3 regions of the Pseudovibrio sp. Ad26 genome follow, and region 3 is predicted to be linked to each of the others. Evidence: riboswitches for the same ligand, from Rfam matches in the RefSeq annotation. Region 3 holds a riboswitch; each other region holds the start of a gene.
What was found. A riboswitch is a leader RNA that binds a small molecule or an ion and turns the genes downstream of it on or off. The one in region 3 is predicted to bind cobalamin.
Positions count from the first base shown of each region.

Region 1 (2,195 bases), on a different contig from region 3:
GCTCATACGTAGCCACAAAAATGGCTTTCACAAACGCCGGGTCGTATTGCTCCAGAACTTCCGCTTCATAGTAATTCTCGCGCACCAAGTAGGTGAGTTTTTCCTCCAAAGAGTGAAAGAAAACGGTGTTCTGGTTCACATGTTCCAAAAAGTATTGACGTGCAGACTGACGGTCAGCCTCAAACTGGATTTTGCCTTCTACATCATAGAGGTTCAGCATGGCGTTCAGTGCATGGTAATCAAGTCCCTGCGGACTATTCACCGATTGCTCTAATGTTGTTGCTTCCAAAATAAATCTAGCCCCTGACGAACCCGCGCAATGTCTGTTTCCGTGCCTGCAAGTTCAAACTTGTAAAGGCATGGGCAACTGCATTTCGCGGCAATAATTGTCCCTGCATGAGCGAAAAACGCCCCAAAATTGCGATTGCCCGAGGCGATGACGCCTCGCAGCAAATTTCGATTGGCCGCATCATTCAAGAAACGGATCACCTGTTTGTGCACCGCCCCTCGCCCCTCACCATCCGCATATGTTGGTGTGATGAGCACAAAGGGATCCGCCATCTGCAACATAGGTTCAGACGTGCGATACGGTATGCGCTCAGCCGGGTGGCCGAGGCATTCAACAAAGCGATGTGTGTTTCCAGATGGGCTTGAGAAATAGACGAGCCCGCTCAACGTATCAGGCGAGCGCGCTTATCTTGTCTGGGCGAAAACCCGCCCAATGTTGGTCACCTGTGACAACAACAGGTACCTGGCGGTATCCAAGTTCTTGCACAGCAGCAAAAGCATCTGTGTCCTGAGAAAGGTCAATCACGTCGTAGGAGATTCCAGCGCTGTCCAGCGCACGAGTGGTTGCGGTGCACTGCACACAGGCAGGCTTGGAATATACGGTAATGCTCATGCTTTAGTCCCCGTAGCATAGGAGAAGAGGCTGGGGATGAGAGACAGGGACCCACGCATAAGGCAGACCTGCTCACAACCCGCTCAGGCCCTCCGCCTGTGGTTGTTAAAAGTCTCTTGGCAGGTCTCCTGACTACACAGCTCCAACACAGGCCTTCTACCTTCCCGAAGAACATCTCCAGTGGTATGAGCGAACGCCTGCTCGCTGCTTACAGTTGCGGGGGCAGTGCCGGATTTTCACCAGCTTCCCTCTTAGCTTGCGAGTCATCTCGCAAGAACCAAGAACGCCTCATATAGTGCATTTACGTAAGTGTGGGTCAACATATGGATGACTTTACACAATTTAATGCTGTGGAGTTTGGAAGCAGTATCTATACCTCACCCCAGTTTTGAGGGGCCTATCCTATACTTTTAACGGAGTTTTTGAGTTGGCGCCGTGCTTCGCAAATCGCCATTTAATACAACGATCATAGTTTCTTACCCTCGTTACCTGATGCTGTTTGCTGCAACCAGTTTCAAATTCGTATTACACACGCGCTCTTTCACTTAAAGAACACCAATAGCGAGCGCAATTGTCTGATAATCAACCAACAATATAACTTGACTATTATACTCATATTAAATCATATAATGGTTGCAATTTCCCCGTATACTCGTTTTAGTGAACGGCTCCGTTTCGTGACCAAATCCCAACAGCATGTAAAAATACATACAAAAAATTACGAGGGGCTGGTCCGCTATGCTGCATCCATAACCAAAGACTGGGCGCTCAGTGAGGACATTGTTCAGGATGCCTTCCTACGGATTGGCTCCAAATCACCCAACGCACCAGACAGCTACCTTCGTCGTATCGTTCACAATCTTTGCATCGACCAATTGCGCAAGCAACAACGGGAACTTCAGAGATTTGATCATGAAACTCCAATTACATCCTATTCGGAACAAAAGCCAACTCAGGAGAGTGCGTTAGCCGGCAAACAGGAGCTTAAACTGGTCATAAAAGCGCTTGCCGAATTACCACAAATAACACGCAAAGTCGTTGAATTGCACCGTCTGGAGGGGCTTAAGCTAAGAGAAATTGCTAGCCGTTTAAACCTTTCTGTGACGCAAACCCATGAGCACTTGCATACTGGTATTAAGCACTGCATGAAGGTGCTGAATGCAAAGAGATAGCGGCATAAACTACCAGTCCGACTTTAAAGACCTAGGCTTTTATGAAACAGCAGTCCTGACATTTGTAATCGAGGGTTTTAAGAGGTCTTTTGATTTCTTTTCGAAAAAGACAGTCATCCAAT
Region 1 is NZ_LMCE01000109.1:5,709-7,903, forward strand. Features, by position in the region: gene nrdE (class 1b ribonucleoside-diphosphate reductase subunit alpha) at 1-289, opposite strand, end outside; gene nrdI (class Ib ribonucleoside-diphosphate reductase assembly flavoprotein NrdI) at 271-675, opposite strand; gene nrdH (glutaredoxin-like protein NrdH) at 680-901, opposite strand; cobalamin riboswitch at 1,002-1,198, opposite strand; gene PsAD26_RS23000 (sigma-70 family RNA polymerase sigma factor) at 1,579-2,073, shown strand.
Region 1: it holds a riboswitch for cobalamin, as region 3 does, so the genes downstream of both, nrdH (glutaredoxin-like protein NrdH) here and PsAD26_RS13875 (TonB-dependent receptor) in region 3, are expected to answer to the same signal.

Region 2 (2,195 bases), on a different contig from region 3:
GGGTCGCCATGTGCAGGATCAGGGTGAGTTTTAGCGCAAAATGGAACGCCTCCGCTTTTGTGCGGAAGAGAGTTCTACCCAAATGGACTTTATGTCTTCGGCCAGCGGCACTTGATAGTGCTGCGCCTTCGCTTCGCGTGAACATGGTTTTCTACCCATCATTTTTCTTGTTTTCTGGATAGACGCGCACGCACGTGTTTTGTGAAGAGAAGAGGTGTTTAAGTAGAAGGGGAGGATAAAGAGAAAAATATGGCTCCCCGGGCCGGATTCGAACCAGCGACCAAGCGGTTAACAGCCGCTTGCTCTACCACTGAGCTACCGGGGATCATACTATGTTGCCATTGGCGGCGATCGATAAAAGAAGTGGCTCCCCGGGCCGGATTCGAACCAGCGACCAAGCGGTTAACAGCCGCTTGCTCTACCACTGAGCTACCGGGGATCACGATGATCTTGCCGTATGGCTGCAAACGAAAAAGAATGGCTCCCCGGGCCGGATTCGAACCAGCGACCAAGCGGTTAACAGCCGCTTGCTCTACCACTGAGCTACCGGGGATCATGACACCCTTGCGAGTTTGCCTCGCCGTTTGCGTGAGGAGGCTTTTACAGAGGCATGTTGTGTTTGCCAAGTCGTTTTTTGCGTATTTTTCGATTTGTGGACAGTTTCTCTATTTTTTTATTGAGATATCCAAGGGGGTTAGCCAGAAATCTCCAAAAACCGCGGATTTTGCGGGTTTGATTTTCTGGTGATGTTGGAATCCTCACAAAGACAATTGACAGGAGAGCTGATTGCGCCGCACATTGAAGGCCAGAACTCCAGTTTCTTTTTGTTCCGGCTCAGGCTTTGGAATGACAAGATTAAACGGGAATGCGGTTCCATATTTTATGGAGACAAGCCGCAGCTGCCCCCGCAACTGTGAGCGGTGAGACCTTAGCGAAAATCCCACTGGCCTTTTAAGGGCTGGGAAGGGGCTATGGTCGGTTGAGCCGCAAGCCAGGAGACCGGCTGGAGATATGATTTGACATAGGACTGCTGTCGGGTGGACGGCGAGAGGTGCTCATGACACATGTTTTTCTGTCTCCGTGCGAGACAGTTGCTCGACTTTCATATTCCCCAGGTGAAGCCCCGGCTTCTATATGCTTGCTGGCCAGCTAACAAAGATGGCTGAACAGAGAGGCGACCTTCGTGTTCGCCATTGCTTGGTTACGGGCGGTGCTCGTTCCGGGAAAAGCGCATATGCGGAAAAGCTGGTCATAAGCAGCGGGCGACGCCCGACTTATATTGCGACAGGCCAGGCCTTTGACGGTGAAATGGAGGAACGCATCGTGCATCATAAGGTGCAGCGTGGCGACCTTTGGGACACTGTTGAGGAGCCGTTGGAGCTTGTGCGCGTGCTGAAAACGCATGCCAGCAGCGATCGTGCGATCCTCGTTGATTGCCTGACACTTTGGCTTTCCAACCTTATGCATGCGGAGCGGGACTGGACCGTGGAGCTGGAGCGGCTTCAGGCAGTTCTTAGCTCTTTGCCATGCCCCGTTGTGTTTGTTGGCAATGAAGTGGGCATGGGCATTGTGCCTGAAAACGCCATGGCCCGCGCCTTTCGAGATGAAGCTGGACGCCTGAACCAGCGTATCGCCGACCTCTGCCATTTTGTGATGTTTGTGGCTGCTGGACAGCCTTTGCAGCTGAAGCCTGCTGTTTTTCCGGAGATTTCCCTATGACTGTTTCTTTTGCTGCGCCTTCTAAAAAAATCCCTGCTGTCATTATCACTGGTTTTCTGGGTGCCGGAAAAACAACGCTGGTGCGTAACCTGCTGATGAAGGCACAGAACAAGCGCATTGCGCTGATCGTCAATGAATTCGGTGAGATGGGCTTTGATGGCTCATTGGTCAATGGCTGTGCTGACCCGGACTGTTCTGCTGATGAAGTGGTGGAGCTGGCCAACGGCTGCATTTGTTGCACAGTAGCTGATGATTTTCTGCCAACCATGGAGATGCTTCTGGAGCGCGAGCAGGTGCCGGATGTTGTTGTGATTGAAACCTCTGGCCTTGCCCTGCCACAGCCGTTGGTGCGTGCGTTCAACTGGCCTTCTGTCAAGCCGCGCGTGACCGTTGACAGTGTGGTGACCGTGGTAGACGCACCGGCTGTTGCTGCTGGCAAAGTGGCCTGCGATGAAGAGGCTGTTGCTGCGCAGCGG
Region 2 is NZ_LMCE01000088.1:210,050-212,244, reverse strand. Features, by position in the region: tRNA gene PsAD26_RS18140 (tRNA-Asn) at 251-325, opposite strand; tRNA gene PsAD26_RS18135 (tRNA-Asn) at 365-439, opposite strand; tRNA gene PsAD26_RS18130 (tRNA-Asn) at 479-553, opposite strand; cobalamin riboswitch at 814-1,023, shown strand; gene cobU (bifunctional adenosylcobinamide kinase/adenosylcobinamide-phosphate guanylyltransferase) at 1,159-1,719, shown strand; gene cobW (cobalamin biosynthesis protein CobW) at 1,716-2,195, shown strand, end outside.
Region 2: it holds a riboswitch for cobalamin, as region 3 does, so the genes downstream of both, cobU (bifunctional adenosylcobinamide kinase/adenosylcobinamide-phosphate guanylyltransferase) here and PsAD26_RS13875 (TonB-dependent receptor) in region 3, are expected to answer to the same signal.

Region 3 (2,195 bases):
TGACGGTAGTCCTGCTCATTACGTGCATCAGGGTTATTAAATCCATCAAACTCGCTGTGACCATCCGTGCCTCGAGCAACAAAATATAGGTTCAGAGCCTCTGTGACATCGACTGAACCTTTTGCAGAAAAGGTCAGGTTCTCATAACCATCTTCATCTGCTGTGTCACTTTTTGGGGTTTGCGCACTAAATCCATCGGTATGGTAGCGCTGCACGTTCACTGCGATATCTGCTGTTTCAGTCGCCGCTTGAAATCCATAGGACGCGTTGACAGTTCCATAGCTGCCACCCTCAATGGCGACATTATGCTTCACGGTGCCCGGCGCAGCGCGTTTGGTGATGATATTGATAACACCTCCAACCGCTTGGCCGCCATATAATGCACTATGCGAGCCTTTTAGGATCTCGATACGTTCAACATCATTAAGTAAGACATGCTCAAGGCGAGCTTCAACTTGCGTACCAGACGGGTCAGCAATATCGACACCATCCAACAAAATCTTTGTGTAATAACCACTCATACCTCGAATGCGTAGAGAGCTTGTTTTTCCCGCGCCACCATTTTGCGAAAATGAAATTCCCGGGAGTTTTGTCAGGTATTCGGAGACAAACGTAGCGCCGTCGTTCTTTAGGTCTTCTTCGGTCACGACATGTGTTGTGGAGCCGACTTTACCGGCTTCGGTTTCCGTTCTGTTGGCGATGACGATGATGTCATCGAGCTCTGTCTCGTTTGCGGATGAGATAAGAGTTGAACTGAAGAGTGCTGAGAGGGCTACGCTGGACTTTAGAGTAGCTGCGATCCAAGATGTGTTACGCACGAGTTTGGTCCATCATTCACAGCATCCATGTTGGAGGCCATGCTGTTGATTGCATTGTGCGTCTTTGAAGAAACTTGGTTCTAACCCGTTGAAACAAAGTCAGATTCATCACCACTCAGACGCACTGTGAATGTCACCTGAACGGAATACCGCCCCTTAGCACGCCCCGTACCGTGGGTGAGTGACTGCATCTGGCAGGTCTCCTGGCTTGCGCGTCCTTATTGTTGCTCCGCCTTCCCAACACCGCTTTAAACAGCTGCATCAGTGGCATGTGTGAGCAACAACTCTACGCTTACAGTTGCGGGGGCAGCCACGGCTTTTCCAAATGGACCGTGTTCCCTTTTCATTTTCATCTGATCGACAAAAATACCAAATGCCCGGCTATTGATCAGATTTCAGGGGCTTCCGTCAACTGGCTGAGCGAGGAACTTGATAAAATTCGACCAATTGCCAGCTAAACTCACAGAATTTGCTGGAGAGAGCACATCACCATATCTTGCGGTGCGACCACTTAAGGCCGCACCTGCTAGGGATGCTTAGGCTCAGGACCCATTGATTTTTGGTGTTTTGTCTGATTCACTTCAGCCAAACCGGAGCTTTGATGTGAGTGATTTATTCTGGCTAACTGAACCTCAGATGGAGCGCCTGTGCCCCTTCTTTCCTAAATCACATGGCCGGCCACGGGTTGATGATCGACGTGTGTTAAGTGGTATTATCTTTATTATTCGCAATGGATTACGCTGGCGGGATGCACCCCAGGAATATGGCCCGCACAAGACCTTATATAACCGGTTTGTGCGTTGGTCGCACAAAGGTCTTTTTGAAAAGATCTTTGAGGAACTGGCCAGACCTACAGGCCCTGAGGCTGATGTCTTGATGATCGATGCAACACACCTTAAAGCTCACCGCACTGCTTCAAGTCTCAAAAAGGGGGCTGTGGCCCGCGCCTGATCGGGCGTACAAAAGGGGGAATGAACACAAAGCTGCACGCTGTTGGTGATGGCGCAGGCCGTCCGATCCGGCTTCATCTGACAGCTGGGCAAACCAGTGATTATAAGGGAGCTGAGGTGCTATTGCCGGATCTGCCTGCTGCCAGGGTCGTGATTGCAGATCGGGGCTATGACAGCAACAAGGTCAGAAAAACCGTGACAGATCAGAATATTGAAGCCTGCATTCCGTCACGCAAAACCCGCAAAAAGAAAGTCCCGTATTCCACCAGAACTTACAGAAAACGGCATAAGGTCGAAAACCTGTTCGCCAAGCTTAAGGACTGGCGACGTATTGCAATGCGATATGATCGCTGTGCCAGTATATTCAAATCCGCAATCTACATCGCTGCAACCGTCATATTCTGGCTATGAGTCCTGAGCCTAGGCC
Region 3 is NZ_LMCE01000058.1:249,663-251,857, reverse strand. Features, by position in the region: gene PsAD26_RS13875 (TonB-dependent receptor) at 1-818, opposite strand, end outside; cobalamin riboswitch at 994-1,207, opposite strand; one part of gene PsAD26_RS28850 (IS5 family transposase) at 1,422-1,749, shown strand; one part of gene PsAD26_RS28850 (IS5 family transposase) at 1,749-2,179, shown strand.